3 regions of the Ferrimonas pelagia genome follow, and region 2 is predicted to be linked to each of the others. Evidence: predicted binding sites of a transcription regulator. Region 2 holds the regulator's gene; each other region holds the start of a gene.
The links. The regulator sigma-54, encoded in region 2, starts transcription at its own class of promoters, with help from an activator protein. The targets are predictions, from matches to a motif close to GTTGGCACGNNNNTNGNNT.

Region 1 (4,057 bases), on a different contig from region 2:
CTTTCCAGCTCCATGTTGAGTAGCTGCGCCGCACCGCGCAGCCCGCCGAGCGGATTCTTGATCTCATGCGCCAGGCCGCGAACCAAGAGTTGGGCGGCGTGATGCTGGGCGTACTGTTGCAGCTCTTGGCTGATCCTGTGTTGCTGATCCACGGTGCGGGCTTCGATCAGCATCCGCTGATCCTCCAGCGGAGTAAAAGCGAGATCGACCGTGTGATGTTGGTTGTCCAGGGTCAGCAGCGATAGGGCGTACAGGGCTTGGCCTTGCTCGCCACTGAGCGCTTGTGCCAGTGCGGCTTGCTCGGCCGAGATCTGGCTGTAGAGCTCGGCAAACAGGCAGCCTCGCATACGCCGGCAGCTGAGGCCAAGCAGTTGCTCGGCGGCCATGTTGGCGTATTGCACCCGCTGCTCTTGATCCAGCACCAGAATAGCGGTCGATAGGTGGTTCAATAGTTGTGGATCTGGGGGGCTACCCATAGTGGTGCATCCTTTTCGCCTGCGCTGCGATGATGCACCACCTTAACATTGCACCAGTTTGGTGCAATGTCTGCCGGTCAGTTTTGGCCGGTTGCGGGCAAAACCTTGGGCTGAGCGCCTGCTGCGGGGAACAAGCGTGAGTGGCGGTGCATAAATACGGTCCGTGTAGGACTTAATGCAAGGACTTTGCCGCTTTTATCAATCACCTTGGCTTGCAGTTGATGTTCCCCGCGATCAAGGTCATCCAAGGCAAAGGAACCGCCACTGCCCAAGGTACGGCTTAAGCGGCCATCAAGCCAAAGCTGGACGCGGTGATCAGCGGCGAGTGCGGGCTCCAGCGCGATCTGCAGATCCAGCTGTCCCTGATTGTTGCGGACCGTGGCCTCGTCTTCGGGGGCGATCAGATCAATGCGATAGGCGATCTGCTCGTCGGCCTGTGACTCGGTGGAGAGGGAGCGCGTCGACGTGGGTAGGTGGACGGTGCTGCCCGGCTTGAGGCTGACCGCCGTTGCACCCGATCGGGGCTTGTCGGAGTAATGTACCTTGCCGTCGTCGTCGACCCATTTGTAGATCTGGGCGTTGCTACCAAAGGCGATCAGCAAGCACAGCAGTAACGGTTTGGCGGACATGGAGGACTCCGTTCAGGATGAAGTTACCTCCGAGTGTAGTGGCTTGGCGGGCGAAAAAAAACCCACCCTGGGTGACAGGGTGGGTTTGGAGCTTGCCTCTTCGATCTTATTGTTTTTTAGGGTGCAGAGGCGGTTCTACTTCCCGTAGCTGGCTCGCGCTTACACGCTGTAGTACATCTCGAATTCGACCGGGTGCGTGGTCATGTTCAGACGCTCTACTTCCGCTTCTTTCAAGGCGATGTAAGAGTCGATGAAATCGTTGGAGAAGACGCCACCGGCAGTCAGGAACTCACGGTCTGCGTCGAGGGCTTCCAGAGCCTGAGTCAGGCTGGAGGCAACGGTTGGGATCTCGGCCGCTTCTTCCGCTGGCAGATCGTACAGATCCTTGTCCATCGCTTCGCCTGGGTGGATCTTGTTGATGATCCCGTCCAGGCCCGCCATCAGCATGGCAGAGAAGGCCAGGTATGGGTTGGCGGTTGGATCTGGGAAGCGCACTTCGATACGACGGCCTTTCGGGCTTGGTACCACTGGAATACGGATGGAAGCGGAGCGGTTACGGGCGGAGTAGGCCAGCATCACCGGGGCTTCGAAGCCAGGAACCAGACGCTTGTACGAGTTGGTGGACGCGTTAGCAAAGGCGTTGATGGCACGGGCGTGCTTGATGATACCGCCGATGTAGTGCAGCGCCATCTCGGACAGACCGCCGTACTTGTCGCCGGCAAACAGGTTTTCACCGTTCTTGCTCAGGGACTGGTGGCAGTGCATGCCAGAGCCGTTATCGCCAACCACGGGCTTAGGCATAAAGGTGGCAGACTTGTTGTAGGCGTGGGCCACGTTGTGGATCACGTACTTCATCACCTGGATCTCATCGGCCTTCTCAACAATGCTGTTGAACTTACAGGCAATTTCGTTCTGGCCCGCGGTGGCTACTTCGTGGTGGTGTGCTTCAACGGTTTGACCCATCTCTTCCAGTACCAGACACATGGCGGAGCGGATATCTTGCGCCGAATCCACTGGCGATACGGGGAAATAGCCACCTTTCACGCCAGGACGGTGACCTTTGTTGCCGCCTTCGTAGTGTTTGTCAGAGTTCCAGGAGGCCTCTTCTGCGTCGATCTTGTACATGGAGCCGGACATGTCGGTCTTGTACTTGACGTCATCAAACAGGAAGAACTCAGGCTCTGGGCCGAAGAACACATCATCGGCGATGCCGGTGGATTGCATGAAGGACTTGGCACGCTTGGCGATGGAACGCGGATCGCGATCGTAGCCTTCCATGGTGGCAGGCTCGATGATGTCACAGCGCACGTTCAGGGTTTCTACGTCGGTAAACGGGCACAGAACGGCGGTGGCCGGATCCGGCATCAGGATCATGTCGGATTCGTTGATCCCTTTCCAACCCTGAATGGAGGAGCCATCGAACATCTTGCCTTCTTCGAAGAAGTCAGCGTCGATCTGGTTTACAGGAATAGAAACGTGCTGTTCCTTCCCCTTGGTGTCGGTAAAGCGCAGGTCGACGAATTTTACGTCGTGTTCTTCAATCAGGTTCAATACGTTTTCGATGGACATCCTAAGAGCCTCCAATGGCAGAATATAGAGCGGCAAACTAAGCTGGCACGGTTAAAGCTAAGGTTGTGCCAACTTTTTAAGTGACTGATATAAAAGGAGTGTTGTTGTTTGTTCTTGTGGTGTACGGCCGCGTTGCACCAATATGGTTCGCAAAATTTGACCAGATGCACCATTTTGGTGCTTTGCACTCAAATGAGGAATGCAGCCGCGCTCCGAGCCGTTTTTTGGCCGCGATCCAGCCCGCTGGGCGCGGACCATTTCTTGTTTTCATCTTGTTGTAGCATGGTTCGTGGAGAATTTATCTGATTTAGACCATGCTTTGTTGTCGCGGTTTTGACCGGTTTCCAGTACAATCGCCGCCCAGAATTTACCCCGCGAAGGGGTCGTCATGAACCTGGACCTAATTAAAGGCCGGGTTTTTCCTAGTACCCCTTTGCCCGGAGAGACCACTTTGAGCATCAAGAACCTACGTAACGTGGCGATCATCGCGCACGTTGACCACGGTAAAACGACCCTGGTTGATAAACTGTTGGGCCAGTCCGGCACCTTAGACGCGCGCGTTGATCTCGACGAGCGCGTGATGGATTCCAACGATATTGAAAAAGAGCGTGGCATTACCATTTTGGCGAAGAACACCGCCATTAAGTGGAACGACTACCGCATCAACATCGTGGACACCCCAGGACACGCCGACTTCGGTGGTGAAGTAGAGCGTGTCATGTCCATGGTGGATTCCGTGCTGCTGCTGGTTGACGCTCAAGAAGGCCCGATGCCACAGACCCGCTTCGTGACCCAGAAAGCCTTTGCTTTGGGCCTGAAGCCAATCGTGGTGATCAACAAGATCGACAAGCCAGGCGCTCGTCCTGACTGGGTGATGGATCAGGTATTTGACCTGTTCGACAACCTGGGTGCGACCGACGAACAGTTGGATTTCAAGGTGGTTTACGCTTCCGCACTGAACGGCTGGGCTTCTAGCGAAGAAGGCGTTCAAAAAGAAGACATGACCGATCTGTTCCAAACCATCGTGGACGAAGTTTCCGAGCCTGCGGGTGACGCGGAAGGTTCTTTCCAGATGCAGATCTCTCAGCTGGACTACAACTCTTACCTGGGCGTTATCGGCGTTGGTCGTGTTTCCCGTGGTAAAGTGAAGGTTAACCAGCAGGTGACCATCGAATGTGCCGGCGGTAAGGTTCGCAACGGTAAAGTGGGTAAAGTGATGGGCTACATGGGCCTGGAACGCCACGAAATTGAAGAAGCGGAAGCGGGTGACATCATCGCCATCACCGGTCTGGGTGAGCTGAAGATCTCCGATACCGTTTGCTGTCCTCACGAAGTGGAAGCACTGCCACCACTGTCTGTTGATGAGCCAACCGTAACCATGAC
Region 2 (4,057 bases):
ATTGGCGACATAGACGCTGCGGTGTTTGCCACCGGTGCAACCGATGGCAACGGTCAGGTAGGCGCGGTTGTTGCGTTCGAGCATGGGCAGCCAGTTGAGCAAGAAGCGCTCGGTGTGATCGATAAAGCGGGCCACGCTGCTGTGCTTGAGAAAGAAGTCCATCACCGGTTGTTCCAGCCCGGTGTGGGCGCGCAGCTCGGCTTCCCAATGCGGATTGGGCAGGAAGCGGACATCAAACAGGTAGTCGGCCTGCTTGGGCATGCCGTATTTGAAGCCAAACGACTCAAACACCAGCATCATCTCCTGATTGACCTGGCCGAGCAGGCGGGAGCGGATCTCATCGGCCAACTGATACACCGACAGGTTGTCGGTCAGAATGTGGTGATCGCAATCCTGCGCCAGCGGGGCCAATAGGCGTCGCTCCTCGGCAATGGCATCGGCCAGCGCCTTACCGTCCCTGGATAGCGGGTGCATGCGCCGGGTTTCGCTGTAGCGTTTGAGCAGGTGGTCGTCGCCAGCGTCGAGGAAGAAGATCTGAACCTCGATATCCTTATCCAGCATGGCGCGCAGGCGCGCAATATCCAGCTGCTGCAGGGGCAGGTTGCGGATATCCAGACTGACGGCGATCTCGTTGTTGAGGCCGGTTTGGCTGCGCAGCAGTTGCGGCAACAGCTCTAACGGCAGGTTATCGACACAGTAGTAGCCCAGATCTTCCATGATCCGCAGTGCAACGGTTTTACCTGCGCCGGATCGGCCGGATAAGATGATTAACTTCACTGGGTCACGAGCTCATACAGATGGTGGTTGTCTTCGGTCTTGCGCAGGGCGCGGCACAGCTCCTTCTGGCTGAGTTTGCCGGCAACCGTGCGCAGGGTCGCTAGGTGTTGAGCGTGCTCTTGCTCGGGCACAAACAGGGCGAACAGCAGATCGACCGGTTGCTGATCGATGGCGTCAAACTCAATGGGTTGAGCGCACTTGAGCAGCACGGCGATCGGGTGTTTGATGCGGCCCAGCCGTCCGTGCGGCAGGGCGATCCCTTTGCCTATGCCGGTGCTGCCCATTTTTTCCCTGGCCATTAGGCTTTCGAACAGCTCGTGTTGAGGCAGCTCTGGGCACTGGCTGGCAGCCAATTCGCTGATCATCTCCAGCGCCCGCTTTTTGCTGAGGCCGGGCGCAACACAGCGGGTACGCTCCGGCGAGAGTATTGTTGTTATCTCCATCAGTGCCTGGAAATTTTCTCTTTATGTTTAATTACTTGTCGGTCTAGCTTGTCCACGAGACCGTCGATGGCGGCGTACATGTTCTCATGTTCATGGGTGGCAAACACCTCCCCCCCATTCAGATGCAGCTTCGCTTCGGCGATCTGCTGCAATTTTTGTACATTGAGGATCACATGTACATTGTTAATGTGGTCGAAATGGCGTTCCAATCGCTCAAATTTTTCATGCACATAGTCTCTTAAGGCTTCGGTAACGTCGACGTGGTGCCCGGTAAGATTGATCTGCATAAGGTGACCTCCATTGCGCGTTAAAGGGTTTTGCGCTGGTTCGAGGGGGGGATGGAGAGGGCTTCCCGGTATTTGGCGATGGTACGCCGTGCAACCTGAATGCCCTGCTCCGCGAGAAGCTGTGCCATCTTACTGTCGCTGAGCGGCTTCTTGGGGCTCTCAGCGGCCACCAGTTTTTTGATCAGCGCGCGGATCGCGGTCGAGGAGCACTCGCCGCCGCCGTCGGTACTGACGTGACTGGAGAAAAAATACTTTAGCTCAAAGATCCCACGTGGGGTATGCATGTACTTCTGGGTGGTGACGCGGGAGATGGTGGACTCGTGCATGTCTACCGCTTCGGCGACGTCGTTGAGTACCATAGGTTTCATGGCCTCATCGCCGTATTCGAGGAAGCCTTGTTGATACTGAACGATGCAATTGGCCACTTTCATTAAGGTGTCGTTTCGGCTCTCTAGGCTCTTAATAAACCATTTTGCGTCCTGCAGATGGCCGCGCACAAACTGGCTATCGCCATTGTTGCGCGCCCCGCGACTGAGGGCGGCGTATTGCTCATTGATGCGCAGCTTTGGCATCGCATCGGGATTGAGCTCCACGACCCAGCGCCCCTGTTTCTTGCTGACCGAGACGTCTGGTATCACATATTGGCTCTCGCTGGCGGCGATGCTGCTGCCGGGGCGGGGAGTGAGTGATTGGATTAAGGCCATGGCATCTCGTAACTCATCTTCTTTGAGTCTAGTGCGCCGCAGCAAGGTACGAAAGTCGCGGTTGGCCAATAGATCCATATGTTGCTGTAACAGGATAATGGCTTCTGCCTTCCATGGGGTCTCTGCGGGTAACTGGGCCAGCTGGATCTGCAGGCATTCGGCCAGATCGCGGGAGGCGCAGCCAACGGGATCAAACTGTTGTACCCGCTTGAGGACGGCGATCACTTCGTCCAGCTCGATCTCGTCGGCGCCCTGGGCTTCCAGGATCTCCTCGGCACTGACGGTGAGGTACCCGTGCTCGTCGATGGCATCGATGATGGTGGTGGCGATGGCCCGATCGGTGTCGGTCATCGGCGTCAATTCCATCTGCCAGATCAGGTGGCTTTGCAGATCCATGCTGGTTTCGCCTTGATACTGGCTGTCGTCGTCCCGTATCGCGCTGGCCATTGGGGCAGGGGCGGCGCTATAGACGTCGTCCCAGGTGCTGTCGAGTGGCAGATCGTCGGACATATCGGTTTGAGACAGGGCCTCGGGTGTCTCGATGGCGGCTTGCTCGGTGGGTTCAAAGCCCTCGTCCGAGCTCGTCTCGCTGCTTGTGTTGTTGTCGCTGGCCGTGCCATCGGTGTTGTTGTCGTTGTTCTCAGTCTGTTGTTCAAACTCGTCGCTGCTTTCCAGCAAAGGATTGGATTCCAGCGCCTCTTGGATCTCCTGCTGGAGATCTAAGGTGGACAATTGCAGCAGGCGGATCGCCTGTTGCAGTTGCGGCGTCATGGTTAACTGCTGACCCAGCTTTAGTTGCAGGGAGGTCTTCATTGGTACCCGATCCTTGTTGTGTGTCTCTGGCGTCCCTGTATTGGGGCGGTAGGGAGCAACACTAGAGTTTGAACTGATCGCCCAGATAGACGGAGCGAACCAGTTTGTCGTTGAGCACTTCTTCTGGTGCGCCCTGCGCGATCATTTCACCGTGGCTGACGATGTAGGCGTATTCGCACACATCCAGAGTTTCGCGCACATTATGGTCGGTGATCAAGACGCCTAGACCGCGCAACTTGAGGTGTTGGATGATCTTCTTAATGTCGATCACGGAGATCGGATCGACCCCAGCAAACGGCTCGTCCAGCAGAATGAATTGGGGATCGGCGGCCAGTGCCCGTGCGATCTCGACTCGGCGCCGTTCACCGCCGGACAGCGCCATGCCCAGGCTTTCACGGATATGGGTAATGTTGAACTCTTCCAGTAGCTGCTCGAGTTTTTCCAGCCGCTGGGTTTTGTTGAGATCCTTACGGGTCTGCAACACCGCCATCAGGTTATCGAACACGGTCAGCTTGCGGAAGATGGACGATTCCTGTGGCAGGTAGCCGATCCCTTTGCGGGCGCGGGAATGCATCGGCAGCAGGGTGATCTCTTCGTCATCAATGCTGATCCGGCCTTTGTCGTTTTGCACCAGGCCGACCACCATGTAGAAGGTGGTGGTCTTGCCGGCGCCATTGGGGCCGAGCAGGCCCACGATCTGACCGGTCTTGACCTCCAAACCAACGCTCTTGACGACCTGGCGTCCGCTGTAGGTCTTGGCCAGTTGTTCGGCTTTGAGAATGCTTACCTTACTCATGGTTGTGGCTCTGTTTGCTGTTGCTCTTGTTCGTCGTTATTACGCTCGGTCGGCATAAAAATGGTGGTGATCTGCTCGTCGGCGCTGCCTTGCGCGGTTAGGCGTTGCAGGCGGGCGTTATAGCTGATGGTTTCGCCGCGCACCAAGCTGCCTTCCTGGCTCAACTCGGCGTCGCCGGTCATGATCAGATCCTGAGTATTGATGTCATAGCGGATCTCGTTGGCCTGCGCCTTGGCA
Region 3 (4,057 bases), on a different contig from region 2:
GCAGGCCGACCACCAAGCCGTAGCCCACCAGTTGGTTACTGCGCACGCCCTGCAGATCGGTGATGTCTTTGAGGCGCATCGCCTGAGCCGACAACGGCAACAGCAATAACAACAATGCGCTCAGCAATCGAGTCATCATGAGGTTCCTTTAGAAGGGCCAGAGCGGGCCGGAGAAGAACCGAGCCAGCCAGCCGGTCTTCTGCGAGTCGGCAAAGGTGCCGGTTCCACTGTACTGAATGCGCGCATTGGCCACGCGGCTGCTGGTGATGGTGTTGTCCGGGCTGATATCCCGTGGCCGGATGATCCCGGTGATCCGGATAAACTCGTCACCGTCGTTGATGGTCATCCACTTTTCGCCGCGGATCACCAGATTGCCGTTACTCAGCACCTGCAGCACGTTGACCGAAATGGCGCCCGCCAGACTGTTGGACTGATCCGCATCCGAGTTGCGCTTCATGTCGTACGCTTCGTTGTAAGACAGATCGATCGGGTTGCCGCTGATGGTGACATTGCCGCCGGCCGCCGCGATGGGATCCAACTGCATGCTGTTGTCTTTGCTGATCTGATTTGAAGCCGACTTCTGCGCCCGGGTCTGCTCCGCCAGCATCACGGTGATCACATCGCCCACCCGATGCGCTTTGATGTCGGAATAGAGCTCGTTGGTGTAGGCATCCTGATAGATGGAGCCGGTGGTCACCACCTGACTCATCGGCAGATCCGGGTACACCGGCGCGTAATAGGGATCGTCCGGCAGCGGCGCATTGGGGTGGACACAGCCGCCCAAAACCAACAACGCCGCAAGGCTCAGTAAGCGTTTCATCCTATTGCGCCCCTTACAGCTGCTGGTTGAGGTTGGCCAACATCTGATCCACGGTGGAGATCACCTTGGAGTTCATCTCATAGATCCGTTGACTCTCGATCATATTGACCAGCTCCTCGGTCACATTGACGTTGGAGGTTTCCAGCGCGCCCTGGCGGATACTGCCCAAGCCATCCAGCCCCGGCACGCCCTGGATCGGCGCGCCACTGGCCCCGGTTTCCAAGTACAGGTTCTGCCCGATCGGCTCCAGACCGGTTGGGTTGACGAAGTTGCTGATCTCGATCTGGCCGATCACCTGATTCTCCGCCTGACCCGGCACCCGAACCGACACCTCGCCTTCGGCCGATACGGTCACGGTTTGCGCATCGTCCGGCAGGGCGATCCCCGGGTTGAGCAGGTAACCTGCGCCCGGTGTCACCATCTCGCCTTCATCATTGACGGTGAACTGGCCATTGCGGGTGTAAGACACGGTGCCGTCCGGCAGCTGGATCTCAAAGAATCCCGGGCCATCCAACATCAGATCCAAACTGTTGTCTGTGGTCAGCATATTGCCCTGACTGAAGATCCGCTGGGTGGCCGCCACCTTGGTGCCCGCCCCCAACGTCAGACCCGCCGGCAGCTCGGAGTTCTGAGAGCTGATCCCGCCCGCCTGATTGATGGTCTGATAGAGCAGATCCTCAAACACCGCCCGGCTCTTCTTAAAGCCCACGGTACTGGCGTTGGCCAGGTTGTTGGAGATGTTGGCGATGTCGGTCTGTTGCGCGTCCAGGCCGGTTTTACTGATCCAAAGTGCCGGTTGCATGGCTTAAAACTCCTTGTCGCCTACACCCGCATTAACTGCGAGTGGGCTTTGTCATTCTCTTCGGCGGTCTTCATCATCTTGACCGCCATATCAAACTGGCGCTGGGCTTCGATCATGCCCACCAACTCCGTCACCGGATTGACGTTACTGCCCTCCAGCGCACCGGATTGCAGCGCCACCTCCACCGCGCCCAAGTAGGGCTCGCCATCCAGACGACGGAACAGGCCATCCTCCATCTTGGTCAGGCTATTGAGCGGCGGGTTGGTCAAACGTAACTGGCCGATCTGCTCCATGGCATTGGCTGGCGCCCCCTGCGGCCGGACGGAGATGATCCCATCGGTTGAGATCTCCACCTTCTCGATCGGCAGCGGCGCAAAAACCGGGCCGTTGTCCGCCAGCACCGGCCGACCTTCGCCATTGAGCAGCATGCCCAGCTCATCAAAACGCAGCGAGCCATTACGGCTGAGGGCTTCACCGCCCTGGCCGTCCTGCACCACCATCCAGCCCTGTCCCTTGATGGCCACATCCATCGTGCGCCCAGTGGTTTTCAGCGCGCCGGCATCAAAATCGCTGGCCGCTCGCTCGGTCATGGCAAACACCCGCGTCGGCAGTCCCTCACCATAGGCTTGCATCGAGCGCGCTTGGTGCATGTCGGCCTTAAAGCCATCACTCTTGGCGTTCGCCAGGTTGTTCGCATGCACGGCCAGCTGATTCATATTCTGCTTGGCACCGCTGGCGGCAAGGTAAAGGTAATTATCCACGTTGGTGTTCCTGTCGACCGATCCGTCTGATTATATACGAAGCAATTTATATGCCACCAAGAAAGTCATTGATTTGACGAGCATTTGGTGAAATTTACAGCGCTTTCGGTGGCCGATCCTTTCGTCTTGAGGAAACACCTTGCCGCCTGCGGCAAAGGACGGCGCTAAGCGGTAAGCCGTCAGCGGTAAGCTGTAAGCTGTAAGCTGTAAGCTGTAAGCTTTAAGCTGTAAGCTGTAAGCTTTAAGCCGTCAGCTATAAGCAAGAGCGAGCATGGGCCGAAAAACGGCGAAGCCAACAAGGGCAACCAGCCGCTGCACACGCCAAATGATTGGGCGACGCAGGGCGTTGACGCTGGGACGACGCCTTACATCAGCACGCCAACGGCTCCCTCGCCACCGCGCTTTGCGCTTTGCTTTTGCTTTTGCTCTGACTGATCGCTGACAGCTGACCGCTTGTCACTGCCTTCCTGCGCTCTGACTGATCGCTGACAGCTAACCGCTTGTCACTGCCTTCCTGCGCTCTGACTGATCGCTGACAGCTAACCGCTTGTCACTGCCTTCCTGCGCTCTGACTGATCGCTGACAGCTGACCGCTTGTCACTGCCTTCCTGCGCTCTGACTGATCGCTGACAGCTGACCGCTTGTCACTGCCTTCCTGCGCTCTGACTGATCGCTGACAGCTGACCGCTTGTCACTGCCCTTGCTGACCGCTTGTCACTGCCTTCCTGCCCCAAAAACAAAAACCGCAGCCCGAGGGCTGCGGTCTGTCGACGCAAAATACGCGCTTAGCGGATCTGCAGAATATTCTGCGACAGCTGATTGGACACATCCAACGCGCGGGAGTTGGCCTGGAAGTTACGTTGGGCTGAGATAAGATCCACCAACTCGTTGGTCAGATCGACGTTGGACTGCTCCAGCGCGGCGGAGTTGATCGAACCAAAAGAGCCGATATTGGCTTCGCCGATCACCGCACTGCCGGACGCCGAGGTGGCCTTCCACGCGGTCGATCCCGCTTGGCCTAAGCCCTGATCATTATCAAACCGGGCCATGGCCACCTTACCCATCGACTGGCTCATGCCGTTCGAGTAGCTGGCCCAGATAATGCCATCCTCATTGACTTCCACATTGGTCAAGCGTCCGACCGTCAAGCCGTCTTGCTCCAATCCGGTGACCTCAAACGGCGACGCAAACATGGTCGGCAGTCGGTCCGAACGATCGGGATGGCCAAAGTCTAAGCTCAGGGTTTGACCGCTATTGGTACCGCCGTTGATCACGTTACTCAACGCCTCGGTTTTAAACGGGTAGTCCCCCTCCGGCAGCACAAACAGCCCGGTATCATCAAACTCGATCACCGCACCGTAGTGAGTGGTGGTATTGCCATCGCCGTTCTGATCGTAATCAAACCGCGCGCGCATGGACTTAGTCGAAGTGGCCGTGTCCTCCACTTCGTACTGATAGTTGCCATCGACACTGACCGGCTTCCCATCGACCGTAGTAAACACCGCCCACTGATTGTTGACGCGCTCGCCATCGGCATCGATGCCGGGTTCCGGGTAGGGCAACTTAACAAAGTAGGTGGTTTGAATATGAGACTCGCCCAGCGAATCGTAAATGGTGACCGAGGTCGAAGAGGTGTAGGTGTCAGGATCATCCGGATTGAATGCGCGAGGATCC

Region 1: glnA (glutamate--ammonia ligase) is a predicted target of sigma-54. The motif match lies at 2,729-2,747, and genes of this name have one in related genera.
Region 3: ABEA08_RS12790 (flagellar basal body rod protein FlgF) is a predicted target of sigma-54. The motif match lies at 2,423-2,441, and genes of this name have one in related genera.

Annotation. Positions count from the first base shown of each region.
Region 1 is NZ_BAABJZ010000092.1:27,041-31,097, reverse strand. Features, by position in the region: gene glnL (nitrogen regulation protein NR(II)) at 1-476, opposite strand, end outside; gene ABEA08_RS14940 (DUF4124 domain-containing protein) at 554-1,105, opposite strand; gene glnA (glutamate--ammonia ligase) at 1,265-2,674, opposite strand; gene typA (translational GTPase TypA) at 3,126-4,057, shown strand, end outside.
Region 2 is NZ_BAABJZ010000105.1:18,488-22,544, reverse strand. Features, by position in the region: gene rapZ (RNase adapter RapZ) at 1-777, opposite strand, end outside; gene ptsN (PTS IIA-like nitrogen regulatory protein PtsN) at 774-1,220, opposite strand; gene hpf (ribosome hibernation promoting factor) at 1,220-1,507, opposite strand; gene ABEA08_RS20240 (RNA polymerase factor sigma-54) at 1,528-3,024, opposite strand; gene lptB (LPS export ABC transporter ATP-binding protein) at 3,086-3,820, opposite strand; gene lptA (lipopolysaccharide transport periplasmic protein LptA) at 3,817-4,057, opposite strand, start outside.
Region 3 is NZ_BAABJZ010000083.1:23,183-27,239, forward strand. Features, by position in the region: gene ABEA08_RS12775 (flagellar basal body P-ring protein FlgI) at 1-139, opposite strand, end outside; gene flgH (flagellar basal body L-ring protein FlgH) at 149-820, opposite strand; gene flgG (flagellar basal-body rod protein FlgG) at 834-1,622, opposite strand; gene ABEA08_RS12790 (flagellar basal body rod protein FlgF) at 1,643-2,383, opposite strand; gene flgE (flagellar hook protein FlgE) at 3,169-4,057, opposite strand, start outside.